3 regions of the Solibacillus isronensis genome follow, and region 1 is predicted to be linked to each of the others. Evidence: predicted binding sites of a transcription regulator. Region 1 holds the regulator's gene; each other region holds the start of a gene.
The links. The regulator CtsR, encoded in region 1, represses protease genes until heat stress. The targets are predictions, from matches to a motif close to ATGGTCAATAAAGGTCAAACA.
Positions count from the first base shown of each region.

Region 1 (4,917 bases):
AAAGAAGTACCGGGTGTTGAACCGGAGACGGATTTCGAACGTCATTTATTTGAAACAGGCCCAATTCGTCAGGAACATCGAAAACAAAAGCGAGCATTATCAAAAAAGCGCCGTGCATAAAAAAAGGGATATCAAATGCAAAATGCCATTTGATATCCCTTTAGTATTTAAGCGAAATTAATCATGCAGTTCCTGAACAATGTGGAGCAGTGAATCGGATGATGTCATGACATCATTTGTTGTATGTGTCAAACCGGTAATAACAGAAGAAATGGCATGAATGTCCTCATTCGTGTTTTCATATTGCGTTTTAATTCCATGTACTGCTTCCGTTATGGATGTAAAAGAATCTGCCAAGCTTTTTTGTGTATCCACGCTCATTTTTACCTGCTCATCAACACTTGAAACAGAATCGGACATTTGTGAAATGCTAAGTTCTGTTTCTTTAATTAAATGAGAAACGTTTTGTACCGCATTTTTAGTTTCCTCAGCAAGCTTTCGGACTTCATCAGCTACAACGGCAAATCCTTTCCCATGTTCACCTGCACGTGCTGCTTCAATAGATGCATTTAATGCAAGCAAGTTTGTCTGATCGGCAATCCCTGTTACTAATCCTACAATTTCAGCAATTTTTTTAGATGATTGACGCAGTTTAACCATTGATGACTCAAGTATGTCCACACGGTCTAAAATGTTTGTCATAATTGCTGTCTGGTTAACTAAATATGTAGTACCTGTCGTTGATTTATTTTCGGTTTCCGCGACTAAATTTAATCCTTGTTTTGTGTTGGAAGCAATTTCTTCAGATTGACTCGCAATTTCCTGTAATGAGGCATTTGTCTGATCACTAATATGCGTTAACTCTTGTGCAGTATGTTGAATTCGCTCTACGATTCGGTATTTCATTTCCAAACTTTCAGTACGAATGCGCTGCTCTTCTTTTTCATATGCTTCAATCACAAGCTGCTGCTCGAAGTTGATTAGTTTTGAAAAAGCATTAATTGCTTTAGCCATCTCTTCATTCGGCATTTCAATTTTACTGATAAAGTCGATAAACGTTGTCATTAGCGATTGAAATGATGCAATATACCACTTTGATTGCAGGCCGATTTTGACATGGACATGCGCAATCGTTTGTCGTTCTTCAATATAACGTGAATCGATATTACAGTTGAACATTGCTTCTAAATGCCTTGTTAGTGTACCTTTAAGACGCTCCATTCGAGCTGAACTTCCTATAATATCTACAAGCTCCGAACTTAAGCTGATTGCACCATAAAACTTTTCCACCATAACTGGAACAACTTGTTGAGCAAAAGGTTCTAGCTGTTTAATTACGGCTAAATCCTCTTTCGTCAATTTTAGCAATTGAAGCTGTTTATGTAAGTTAGGATAGTTTGATACATCCAGATTTACTTGCTGTGCATAATTTGCAATATCAAAATAAGGCTTGTTTGAAACTTTTGTTGCTCTTGAAAACAGAATACCCATGTTCTTCCTCGATTCATGTATTATTAAATAATACTATTTTACTGTTTATATCGGATTAAATCATTAATATTTCTATAAAGATTAAAAATTTACATTAATTTGTATTTGAGGTATATAACTATTAAAATGGATGCAGTAAATAATGAAAGGCGTTGTAATGATGAAGTTTCATAAAGGGCGTTTGAAATTTGTTTTACCATTGTCGCTTGGGGTGGCAATCGCATCGTATATTATGCTCGTAAACAATTATGCAGAAGTAGGTGACCGCGATCGGATTTTAATAGTTATTGGAGCAACCATCTTAACCGCGGTTATTTCCTACTTTTTATTTCCTCAAGAAGGGGACAACCCGAAAGATAGAGGCCCATATTGATTAAATTTAGACATCACAAGAATCTCGAAATAAAAATTCGGGATTTTTTGTCCTCTCTATGAAACTTTTATGAATATTATCCGTAAATAAGCTAATAAACTAAAGTGAGGTTGATAACAAATGGAATCTAAATGGTCGAAAATCATCATTCATGCCAGTGCATTCTTTGCACCGTTCCTTGTACCGATTCTGTTTTTCTTAATAAGTTCTGAAGATGAAGTGAAGCGTACAGCAATCCAAGCATTACTATTCCAGGTCGTATTCGGAATTTTAATAGCGATAGCAGGAGTCCTTTCTGTATTGTTAATAGGTTTACCATTCCTATTAGTATTTTTACTCATCTTCTGGATTGCCCCGGTCATCGGTATTGTAAAAGCATTATCGGATCAGCACTGGAATTATCCAATTGTCGGACGCTGGGTATAATTTACCCTCATTCTGGCAAAGTTCATAAAAGCGGTAAGGTTTGTTTAAAAACACCTTATCGCTTTTTTACATAAAAAGGGATTTATTAATGTAAAAATAGGGAAACCTAAAACAAGAGTGATTAGTTGCATTTCAAAAAATAAATATTGTATATTTAAGTCAAAGATAGTCAAAGTCAGTTGATGAGAGGTGAGAGACAGCATGAGGAATATATCTGACATAATTGAAGGGTATTTGAAGGAAGTTATTGAATTAGAGGGACAGGGACTTATTGAAATAAAACGAAATGAATTGGCAAAGCAATTTGCCTGTGCCCCTTCTCAAATCAATTACGTTATCAATACGCGTTTCACGACCGAGCATGGCTACTATGTAGAGAGTAAGCGGGGTGGTGGCGGTTATATTCGGATTTTGCGTGTAACAATCCACTCGAAGAAAAATTTACTTGACGAAATGGAAACACAAATAGGTAACGCCATTGCCCAGACTAATGCTGAGCGTATTATTTTCCGTTTATTGGATGAGGATATCATTACAGAACGAGAAGCAAGCATTATGAAGGCCGCTTTAGATCGTGTCACATTACAGGTAGCTTTGCCGCTGCGTGATCAGCTAAGAGCACGCATTATGCACGCAATGCTACAAACGATTTCTTTTGAAAAGTAGAGGTGGATTATTATGATATGTGAGCATTGTAAACAGCGTCACGCCAATGTTACCGTTACTCAAGTTCACAATGGTCAAAAAGTAGAGCGTCACTACTGTGAAGTATGTGCCACTCAATTTCATCCATTTCAATTTGACGTAAATGAAGAGCCTGCATCTCTTCAGCAGCTTATTTCAAATTGGTTCAATTTTGTACCTGTGAATGCAAAGAAAGAAAGCACGACAACTAATACAAACAGCCCAAAATCCTGTCCTTCCTGCGGGTTTACGTACCGACAGTTTTTAAAGCAAGGCAAATTCGGATGCGGTCAATGTTACGAAACATTTAGCGAGCAATTACCCCAGCTGCTTGAACGTCTTCAGGCAGGTACTCAGCATGTAGGGTATATGGAAGAAGGACCTTCAAAGGAAAAGGTAGAACAACAAATCCAAGAGCTCCGAACATCACTGCAGCAAGCAATTGCGGAAGAGCGATTTGAAGATGCAGCTTCCATACGTGATGAAGTAAGGGAATTGGAAAGTAAAATAAGACAGGAAGGTGAGGGGAACGCATGAACATCGAGCATTTTTTAACGAATGCCAGTCCCAGCTGGATGCAGCACGAAAGCGATTCAGATATCGTCATTAGCACACGCATTCGGCTTGCTCGTAATATTGCCAATACTCGATTTCCGATTAGTTTTACAGAACAGGAAGCCCAATTAATCGAAGAAAAAATGATGCAGTCATTATTGTCTTCATATGATAATCCGTATCAGTTTTCCTATTTCCAAATAAAAGATATGCCGGTTTTACAACGCCAAATTTTAGTGGAGAAGCATTTGATCAGTCCGAATTTGGCAAGAAGAAAAAAAATTGGATCATTTTTTTTAACAAAAGATGAATCCATTAGCATATTAGTAAATGAAGAGGATCATATTCGCATACAGAGTCTTACGCAAGGGATGAATTTAAAAGAAGCATTTGATAAGGCTCGTAATATTGACCGCTACTTAAGTAAGTCAATCGCGTATGCATATGAAGACCGCTATGGTTATTTGACAAGTTGCCCAACAAATGTCGGAACAGGACTTCGAGCTTCTGTCATGCTCCATTTACCAGCACTCACAATGATGAAACAGATGAATCCATTAATTCAGATGATGACAAGATTAGGAATGGTTGTGAGGGGTATATATGGGGAAGGCAGTGAAAATTTAGGGAATATTTATCAAATATCAAACCAGATTACATTAGGTAAATCAGAAGAAACGATTTTACAGGAGCTGCAGGAAGTTGTGGAGCAAGTAATCAAAAAGGAAGAGCTTGCACGTAAAAATTTATTGATGCGTGCTCCCTCGGTGTTGGAAGACCGCTTAAGCCGTTCACTTGGTACATTGAAGTACGCGAAAATTTTAACGAGTGAAGAAGCGGCTAGCTGTTTATCAAATGTGCGTCTTGGGGTAAGTTTAGGATTATTAGAAGCAATTTCACAGCGTAAACTAAATGAGTGCATGCTTATTATGCAACCTGGACTCATTCAGCAATATATTGGTACTACGTTACAACCGGCAGAACGCGATATGTATCGTGCGAAGCTGTTGCAAGAAAAGTTAAACGAGCAAGATGAAGCTACAAACAATGGGGAAAAAGGAGAGGATTTTCTATGATGTTTAATCGATTCACACAACGTGCTCAGAAGGTATTACAACTTGCTCAGGAAGAGGCAATTCGTCTTAAGCATAAAGAAATCGGAACTGAACATATTTTACTTGGCTTAATTCGTGAAGGTGGCGGAATTGCCGCTAAAGCTTTAGAAGCAATTAATATTAGCCCTCAAATGATTGAAACTGGCATTGAGGAACTCGTTGGAAAAGGTACTGAAGATGTAGGTCCAATCGTACATTACACACCACGTGCTAAAAAGGTAATCGAACTTTCATTGGATGAATCACGTAAATTAGGGCATGCATATGTCGGAA
Region 1 is NZ_JAMBOC010000005.1:69,519-74,435, reverse strand. It holds gene M3166_RS16320 (acyl-CoA thioesterase) at 1-120, shown strand, start outside; gene M3166_RS16315 (globin-coupled sensor protein) at 178-1,491, opposite strand; gene M3166_RS16310 (acyltransferase) at 1,634-1,864, shown strand; gene M3166_RS16305 (DUF4870 domain-containing protein) at 1,985-2,290, shown strand; gene M3166_RS16300 (CtsR family transcriptional regulator) at 2,492-2,956, shown strand; gene M3166_RS16295 (UvrB/UvrC motif-containing protein) at 2,969-3,511, shown strand; gene M3166_RS16290 (protein arginine kinase) at 3,508-4,605, shown strand; gene M3166_RS16285 (ATP-dependent Clp protease ATP-binding subunit) at 4,602-4,917, shown strand, end outside.

Region 2 (4,917 bases), on a different contig from region 1:
CATTATCACCGATTGCGGCATCAGCTGCACCTGTCAGCACTTCTGTTAAAGCAACAGAAAAGTTTTCATAAGCTAAAATCTTCGAGCTTGCAACACCTTGCAGTTCCTGTGCTGCGATATGACCTGTCGTATTAATTTGCACCGCGATTTTTTTGTCTTTAATATCTTCCAACGATGCCACTGTCGAACCTTCTTTTGTCACGATCAGTAAAGTCGCTTCATAGTAAGGATCTGTAAAGTCATATGATTCTTTACGCTCATCTGTAATTGTAATAGCCGCTGCGCCCATATCCACTTCACCAGTTGTTACTTGGCTCATCATTGAGTCCCAGCCTACATTTTTCACTTCTGTTTCAATGCCCATCTCTTCGCCGATCGCTGCTAAAATCTCTGAATCTAAGCCGACAACATTTCCTTTATCATCTAAGTATTCAAATGGTGCATATGTAGCTTCCGTACCTGCAACGATTTTCTTATATTCTTTATCCCCTGTGGATGTAGATTCGTCCGCTCCACACGCCGTTAAAATCATTGAAGCTGCCGCTAAAGGTGCTGCCCATTTAAATAGTTTTCTAGTACTCATTATGAATATCCTCCTGGATGTAGTAGTTTTTTTGTTAATAACATGTTCAATTATATTAATTCCGCAATTAATATACAACATTTAATTTTTAAAAAATTGATTATTATTGCAGTATGATGAATTATTATAACAAAATTAACGGTATATTTGCATATAATTTAATATTTATTCACTCTATTACTATTTCATTATTGTATTCCCCTCTTCAAAAGGACTCTCGTAACATTACATATATTCCCTGTTATCTATAATATATGTTAATTTGATAGGTAATTTTTAACTAAAATAAAAAGACTGCACAAGAGGAACTCCCTCTCATGCAGCCTTGAATTATTATTTTTAGGTAGAGAACGAATGAAGGATAAAAAGAACCGGTACAGTGATTCTTTTTATCCTAATAAAACTTCATTCTCTATTGCAAAAAAACCTCAGATGATTTTTTGCAATTGATATTGAAACGTATATTAAAACAGTAAAATGGTGCCCCCTAAAGGACATGATAGTATGGTCTATCTAACTAGCTTTGTAAAAACACAACATTTACTAATGTACTAATTTTCTACCTATATTTCAAGTAGGAAATGTGCTTTTTTAAAAAGAAATTTTATTTTTTAGGTGAAGAGCGTTTAAATTAGATGAGTTTCGGAAACTTATAGTGTAGCGTCAAAATTAAACTGTAGAAAAATGGAAGAGAAAGATTATTTTTACTTCATTCTGATCAATAATAATCTTTATAAAAGAAAGCGCCCTCGGAGGGAATCGAACCCCCAGCCTCAGAACCGGAATCTGAAGTGTTATCCATTACACCACGAGGACATATAAATAAGTATATAAGCAACTTTTTTCATTATACAGATGGAACCCCTAATTTTCAACTGTAAAAATCAGAGTTTATATTTGACCATAACTGACTAATACGTGTATGATAGGTTTACAGCTGAAATATTTGTCATTTTCAGCAAAAGTTATCGAATATAAGCTTTAACAAAGGGAGGATTTTTCAATGAACTTAATTCCTACAGTTATTGAACAAACAAACCGCGGCGAACGTGCATATGACATTTATTCACGTTTACTTAAAGACCGCATCATTTTATTAGGTAGTGGGATTGACGATAATGTTGCGAACTCAATCGTAGCACAGCTATTATTTTTAGAAGCTGAAGATCCAGATAAAGATATCTACCTATACATTAACTCACCAGGCGGCTCTATCACTTCAGGTATGGCAATCTACGATACGATGAACTTCATCAAACCTGATGTATCAACTATCTGTATCGGTATGGCTGCTTCAATGGGTGCATTCCTGCTTTCTGCTGGTGCAAAAGGCAAACGTGTTGCATTACCAAACGCAGAAGTAATGATTCACCAACCACTTGGTGGAGCACAAGGTCAAGCAACTGAAATCGAAATCGCTGCAAAACGTATTTTACACTTACGTGAAAAATTAAACCGTATCATGGCTGAAAACAGTGGCCAAGATTATGAAACGTTAGCGCGCGACACAGATCGTGATAACTTCATGTCTGCACAGCAAGCATTAGAGTACGGTCTTATCGATAAAATTTACGAGCGTAACCAATTAAAATAATCGATTCATTCAAGCATACAAGATTCGTCTTGTATGCTTTTTTGTATTCCAAAAAAATAAGCACAGCCATTCATGTATACTGAACAGCTGTGCTTTTGTCTTGTAAATAAAATTCGTTATCGCATTTTGTTTAACGCTTAAATAATATGATTGTCCACGTCCAGGATAAAGCACCAACTCCTTGCACCATTAGGTCCCTCATGCAAAAGTGGTGGATCGTTTACTTTTGCGTCGGGCCCTCCTAGGCTTGGACTCATACGATGTGAGTCATCGGGGGCATGCCACAAGGATGTGGCGCTTTGCCCACGTGGAGTTGAACGGGCGCTTTAACCTTTTGTCTTAATCCGCTTTTTCAATTAGAAGTTGAAGTGCGTCGATTGCTTTTTCTTCGTCATGGCCGTCTGCCCATAATGTGACAACTGTGCCTTTTGCAACAGCTAGGCTCATAATGCCCATGATCGACTTTGCATTCACTTTTTTCGTACCTTTTTCTAAATAGACATCTGCTTTATAACGATTCGCCTCTTGGACGAACAAAGCGGCCTGTCTTGCTTGTAAGCCCGATTTTAACTTTACTTCTACTTGTTTTTCAATCATGTTGAAATACTCCCTTTCACAACCGTTCATCGCTTCTAAGTTTATCTTAACGAAATTGTCCGAAAAGAACAACAATTGGAAACATCTTTTATGAAATCGTTACCAATTTTTTCTTTTAACGCCTCGACGACTTGCTCCGTACCTTTATGTGAATTTAAATACTCTCTCCACGACGGAGCGCATCCGCGATTTCATCGATTTTGCGCAGACGATGATTGACGCCTGATTTACTGACAACGCCAGTTGAAACCATTTCACCGAGCTCTTTTAACGTCACGTCCTGATATTCCACACGAAGACGTGCTATTTCACGCAACTTTTCCGGTAGCTGATCAAGGCCTACCGCATTATCAATATAGCGGATATTTTCCACTTGCCGCAACGCCGCGCCTATTGTTTTGTTTAAGTTAGCTGTTTCACAGTTTACGATACGATTCACACTGTTACGCATATCTCTAATTATCCGTACATCCTCAAACTTTAGCATTGCCTGTACAGCACCGACTAAATTCATAAAATCCGAAATCTTTTCGGCTTCTTTCAAGTACGTCACAAAGCCTTTTTTACGTTCGATCGTTTTCGCATTTAAATCGTATCGGTTCATGAGCTCTGCCAACGCTTCCCCGTGCTCCTTATATAAAGAATAAATCTCCAAATGGTAGGAAGAGGTTTCCGGATTGTTCACCGAGCCTCCCGCCAAAAAGGCACCACGTAAATAAGCACGGCGTTCACTTTCTTTCGGTATGATTGATTTGGCGATTGTATGATTAAACTCAAATGAATTTGAGACAATTTCTAAATCCGCAAGAATTTCCCGTGCGCCTTCCCGAACACGGCATATATACACATTGTTCTTCTTAAGACGCATCTTTTTTCGAACAAGCAACTCAACATTATATGGATAAAGCTTCTTTACAATTGTATAAAGCCGACGTGCGATAGCCGCATTTTCTGTTTGTACGTCCAAGCTTATTTGACGATTCGCAAAGCTCAACGAACCGTTCATCCGTATAAGGGCAGAGACTTCAGCCTTTAAACTACTATCCCCAGCTTCTACTTGCGTCAGTTCTTTCTTTGTTTCAGATGCAAATGACATGGATTCGCTCCCCCTTTCCTAGCAACCTATGTAGTGTTTCTTCAATACTACTATTCTTGCATCGTTTGTTTTTTCTGTAATGTATATTCACAAAGCCATTCAGCGAGATTTACCGCATCATGACGTACTGTTCCATTTTCAATAAGCGCAATCTCTTTAGGAATAATATTGATGCCCATTTCTTGCAGTCTTTCAATATCAAACTTTACAGGTTCGGCATTTTCTTCAAGATAGTTTTCGTAAATCGAAGGAGGCAGCTCCTTTTCATTGATCAGTACCGATTGAATAAATGCTTCTCCGACATGCTCATGGATTGCTTCAATATGTTTTGAAGCAGTAAAGTTTCTCGTTTCACCTTGCTGTGTCATTAAATTCGCAATGTAAATTTTTTCACCTTTCGCACGAATAACTGCCTGCCCGATTCCTTTAACTAACAAATTCGGAATGATGCTCGTATAAAGGCTGCCAGGTCCAATCAAAATAAAATCTGCCCGTTCAATCGCATGAACTGCAGCAGGTAAAGGTTTGAGATTACTAGGCTCCAAGTAGACCCGTTTAATCGGTGCATGGCCTGATGGAATTTTCGACTCACCTATAATGTCAGACCCATCCGCTAATTCGGCATGTAATGTAACCTTTTTATTCGCTGCTGGAATGACCTTTCCGTGCACATTCAGTACTTTGCTCATTTCAGCAATCGCATGGTTAAAATCACCTGTAATTTCCGTTAAAGCCGTCAACATTAAATTTCCGAGCGAATGACCGTCTAAATCGTTTGATTGGGAAAAGCGATATTGAAACATTTGCTCCACTAACGGCTCTACGTCTGAAAGTGCGGCAATTACATTTCGCACATCTCCTGGCGGCGGGATATCATAGTCATCCCGCAAACGCCCAGAAGAGCCACCGTCATCTGCAACCGTAACGATGGCCGTTATATCAAAAGGATGTTGCTTTAAACCGCGCAAAATTGTAGAAAGGCCTGTCCCCCCGCCAATTACGACGATTCTTGTTCTCTTTTTTTTCATTTCATCAATCCTTCCTATG
Region 2 is NZ_JAMBOC010000002.1:302,890-307,806, forward strand. It holds gene M3166_RS13270 (basic amino acid ABC transporter substrate-binding protein) at 1-583, opposite strand, end outside; tRNA gene M3166_RS13275 (tRNA-Arg) at 1,328-1,399, opposite strand; gene clpP (ATP-dependent Clp endopeptidase proteolytic subunit ClpP) at 1,587-2,177, shown strand; gene M3166_RS13285 (HPr family phosphocarrier protein) at 2,517-2,774, opposite strand; gene whiA (DNA-binding protein WhiA) at 2,929-3,870, opposite strand; gene M3166_RS13295 (gluconeogenesis factor YvcK family protein) at 3,921-4,898, opposite strand; gene rapZ (RNase adapter RapZ) at 4,903-4,917, opposite strand, start outside.
Region 2: a site for CtsR is predicted at 1,478-1,498, ahead of clpP (ATP-dependent Clp endopeptidase proteolytic subunit ClpP). Genes of this name have one in related genera too.

Region 3 (4,917 bases), on a different contig from region 1:
ATAGTTTTAATCGGTCCTGCAAAAATTTCCCTATGCCGTCTTCGTTGTTCGATAGCGTAATTTCATTGGCGATTGTTTTCAAGTCGTCGATACCGTTACTCATCGCAACGCCAACGCCTGCGTATTCAATCATTTCCAAGTCGTTGTCCTCATCGCCAAATGCAATGATGCGTTCACGGGGAATGCCCATTTCTTTTGCAATATAGTCGATGCCTACTGCTTTACTTAACCCTTTATGGACAATTTCAATAATCGGGAATGGAGCTCCCCAACGTCGGTGCTCGATCAGTTCAGCGTGAACATCCTGCAAATGTTTGCGGATAATCGGTGTATTTACATCATCGGCTTGAATAAGCAAACTTGTCGGGTCTTCTTTTAATGTATTTTTCAGATCGCCTGTTAGAATATTCGGGTTGCCCATATGCAGCAACTGAAGCACACCTTCATCTTCACGATGGAGATACACGTCATCCATTACTTCGGCGATTAAGTTGTCGTATTCATATTTATGAACAGATTCTACAACATCATGGACTACACTTAAATTGACTGTTGTATGAATCGTTTTCCACATCGGATTTTTAGGGTGGTGGATGAGGGCTCCGTTGAAATTGACAATCGGAGTTGTTAAACTCAGCTCCTGGTAATAAAGCTGACTCGCACGATACGGACGTCCTGTCGCGATCATCACCTGATGACCTGCTTCTTTTGCTTTTAACAAAGTTTCCTTTGTCAGCGCAGAAATTTTTTTCTCGTCCGTCAATAAAGTGCCGTCTAAATCTAATACAATTAAATGTTCGTTCATAAGAGTAAGCCTCCTTTAGCCTGGGTATAATTGTAACGTGCAAAAATAGCATTCGTCAAAGTTTTGAAACATTGACCAATTTTTGCTAATGTAAACAAAGAGGTGAGAAATTTGATAGTTGACAAAGAACAATGGAAGTCCATTCCATTACTGCATGTATATGATGAAACGATGGATGAGCAAACACCGGTCGTTATTTTTCTTCATGGTTTTTTAAGCGCAAAGGAACATAATTTACATTACGCTTATCAGTTTGTGCAACAGGGTGTACGCGTTATACTACCGGATGCGTTAATGCATGGTGAGCGCTCGAATCAATTGACGGAAGACCAGATGAACTTTAACTTCTGGAAAATTGTATTAAAGTCAGTGGAAGAAGTACATACTATTTATGGAGAATTGAAGCTGAAAAACTTGGCAGGAAACAAGGTTGGGATTGCCGGAACTTCAATGGGCGGAATCGTCACTTCAGGCTGTTTAGCGATCTATCCATGGATTGAAACGGCAGGTATTTGTATGGGTACAACAAGCTATACGAAACTGGCCCTCCATCAAGTAGAGGATCTAAAGCAAAAAGGCGTAACATTTCCGTTGTCTGAAGAACAGCAAACAGGCTTGCTTCAAATGCTGCAAAAATTTGATATGGAGCAGCATGAGGAATTATGGGCAAACAAACCGATTATTTTCTGGCATGGTGAGCGCGATACGGTCGTTCCTTATCATATGAGCCGAGATTATGTTGAACAACTGGAAAAAGAAAAAAAAGCGGCACATATTACTTATTTGGCAGAACGAAAAGCAGGGCATGCGGTATCGAGAAACGGAATTTTGCAAGTCACGCAATTTATGGCGCATTGTTTGGCATAAATCATGCGTTCTGCTATGATTAACATTAACACCATGGCGAAAGGGGAAATTTAAAATGGCAATTGATCACGATATGAAAGAAAGTATGTTAGGTGCATTGGAAAACGTAATTGACCCTGAGTTAGGCATTGATATCGTCAACTTAGGCTTAGTATATGAAGTAGATTTAACAGATGAGGGCTTAGCAATCGTTACGATGACATTAACATCAATGGGCTGTCCGCTTGCTCCAGTTATCGTTGACCAAGTAACAACTGCACTTAGCGAATTACCGGAAGTAAAAGAAGTAAAAGTAGATATCGTATGGCAACCGGCGTGGTCTAAAGACAATATGTCCCGCTATGCAAAAATGGCATTAGGCATTCGTTAATTAATAAGTGAATAAATGAATTGAAATTCGGTCATTTTGCGTATAGGCAAAGTGATCGTTTTTTATTAGGATCTTTGCGAAGGAAACAGAGCTTAATTATTTGTTGTTTGACCAACTTTGACTTATAATTAAATTAATCAAAAAAGGTCAAACTAAATGAAAGGGTGCACTTTATGCAATTTAACCAAACACAAGATAATCGTCCTCCATTAGAGCAATTTGGACGAAACTTAATTGAACAAGTAAAAAACGGTAAGATGGATCCGGTTATTGGACGAGATGAGGAAATCCGGAACGTCATTCGTATTCTGTCACGTAAAACAAAAAACAATCCGGTCCTCATCGGTGAGCCAGGTGTTGGTAAAACAGCGATCGTCGAAGGGCTGGCACAGCGTATCGTAAGACAGGATGTTCCGGAAGGATTAAAAGATGCGGAGCTTTATGAACTGGATATGAGTGCACTAATTGCCGGTGCATCGTATCGCGGGCAGTTTGAAGAGCGGCTGAAATCGGTATTAAAGCAAGTGAAAGAATCAGATGGACGTATTATTTTATTCATCGATGAGATCCATACAATTGTCGGTGCAGGAAAAGCGGACGGAGCAATGGATGCAGGAAATATGCTGAAACCAATGCTTGCACGTGGTGAACTGCATTGTATTGGAGCAACAACATTGGATGAATACCGTATGTATATCGAGAAAGATCCTGCATTGGAACGCCGCTTCCAGCAAGTAATGGTGAGAGAACCTTCTATTGAAGATACGGTTTCCATTTTACGTGGAATAAAAGACCGTTTTGAAGAACATCACCGTGGTGTTCGCATTCATGACCGCGCGATTATTGCAGCGGCTCAACTGGCGAACCGTTATATTACAGACCGCTTTTTACCGGATAAAGCAATTGATCTTGTCGATGAGGCATGTGCGATGATCCGCATAGAAATCGATTCAATGCCACAGGAACTGGATCAGTTAATGCGCCGCCTCACACAGCTGAAAATTGAGCAGCAGGCACTGAAAAAAGAAAAAGATGATGCAAGTAAAAAACGTCTTGAAATAATTACAGATGAAATTGATACATTGGAAGTTTCAATTAAGTCAATGAAGGAACAGTGGGAACTCGAGAAAAACGGTTTACAGATTGTACGCGATAAAAAAGATGAACTGAAAAAAATGGAAGCCGAGCGCGACGATTTATTTATTTCAGGCAGTAATTTAGCGCGGGCAAGTGAGCTTCAGTACAGTAAAATACCACAGCTTGAAAAGGAAATCGCCGAACTGGAACTGCAGTTGAAACAGTCGGAAGGTAACCGGATGCTGCGTGAAGAAGTGACTGAAGAAGAAATCGCTAAAATTATTTCACGCTGGACAGGGATTCCGGTAACGAAGCTTGTTGAAGGTGAACGCGATAAACTGCTCCGTTTAAAAGATACATTGCATGAAAGGGTAGTCGGTCAGGACGATGCGGTAACTTATGTAACGGAAGCAGTTTGGCGTGCGCGTTCCGGTATTAAAGACCCGAATAAGCCGATTGGAAGCTTCCTGTTCCTTGGTCCAACCGGTGTCGGGAAAACGGAATTGGCCAAAGCATTGGCCGCACAACTTTTCGATTCGGAAGACCATTTCATCCGTATTGATATGAGCGAGTATATGGAGAAGCATTCTGTATCCAGACTTGTCGGAGCTCCTCCAGGCTATATTGGCTACGAAGAAGGTGGTCAGCTGACAGAAGCGGTACGCCGCAATCCGTATGCTGTAGTACTGTTGGATGAAATCGAAAAGGCGCATCCGGATGTCGCGAATATTTTACTTCAAGTACTTGATGATGGCCGCATTACCGATAGCCAAGGACGGATTGTCAATTTTACGAATACCGTTATCATCTTGACATCGAATATCGGCTCACAGTTTTTACTGGAAGCATCAGAAGAAGCGGAACAGCTTGTTCAAGCAGCATTACGCCAGCACTTTAAGCCGGAGCTGTTAAACCGGATGGACGATATTATTATGTTCCATGCATTATCGAATGAGCACTTCCATAAGATTGCCTGGAAATATGTAAAGCAGCTTCAAGATCGGGTCGCAGAACAGGAAATTACGCTGTCTGTTGATGGGGAAGTTGTGGACTGGATTGTGAAGCACGGGATTGACCCGCAATTTGGTGCACGTCCGCTCAAACGCTTTGTCCAACGCCATTTGGAGACGATTGTTGCCCGTGAACTGTTAAAAGGGGAAGTCACAGCAGGTGGAAGTTTATCGATTGCATTGGAAAATGGAGAGTTAGTAATAAAATTAAATTAAGTTTGAAGACAGCTTGTGCGTGAAATGCGTACAAGCTTTTTTTGGTGGTTTGAAATGTTCTAATAAGGATGGTTAAAGTTCTAATATAAATGAAAAAGTACTAAGAAAAGCCGGAAATTTTAATATAAATGTCACTTGTGCTAATAAGAGGTGCTACTGTTCAAATAAACGTGGCGACTTTTCTAATATCAAGTATAAAAGTTCTAATATGTATTGAATTTATCTAATAAAGTCAGCGCCCCCCACAAAAGTGGGTGTAAATAACAAGGGGCTGTCCAGTAGTTTTACCGGACAGCCCCTTGTTATCTATTAATGATGCTCTGCTTCTGCTTCTGGAGTTGATTCGTTTGGAATGATTGCAGCGATAATAATAACTAATACGCTGAATACTAATGATACGATTACGCCATTCATGAAGTTAAAATCTACACTTAATACAGAACTTACTACATAGTTTAGCATTGAAACTAATAAGAATGACCAAAAGAACGTAATGATATATTGCATCAAATTCACCTCATTGAACTTATTTATAACGTTATTGTGAAATTACATCTTCAATATCATACCAC
Region 3 is NZ_JAMBOC010000001.1:2,025,065-2,029,981, reverse strand. It holds gene M3166_RS10305 (Cof-type HAD-IIB family hydrolase) at 1-805, opposite strand, end outside; gene M3166_RS10300 (dienelactone hydrolase family protein) at 917-1,672, shown strand; gene M3166_RS10295 (metal-sulfur cluster assembly factor) at 1,734-2,042, shown strand; gene M3166_RS10290 (ATP-dependent Clp protease ATP-binding subunit) at 2,216-4,345, shown strand; gene M3166_RS10285 (YjzD family protein) at 4,655-4,852, opposite strand.
Region 3: a site for CtsR is predicted at 2,176-2,196, ahead of M3166_RS10290 (ATP-dependent Clp protease ATP-binding subunit). Genes of this name have one in related genera too.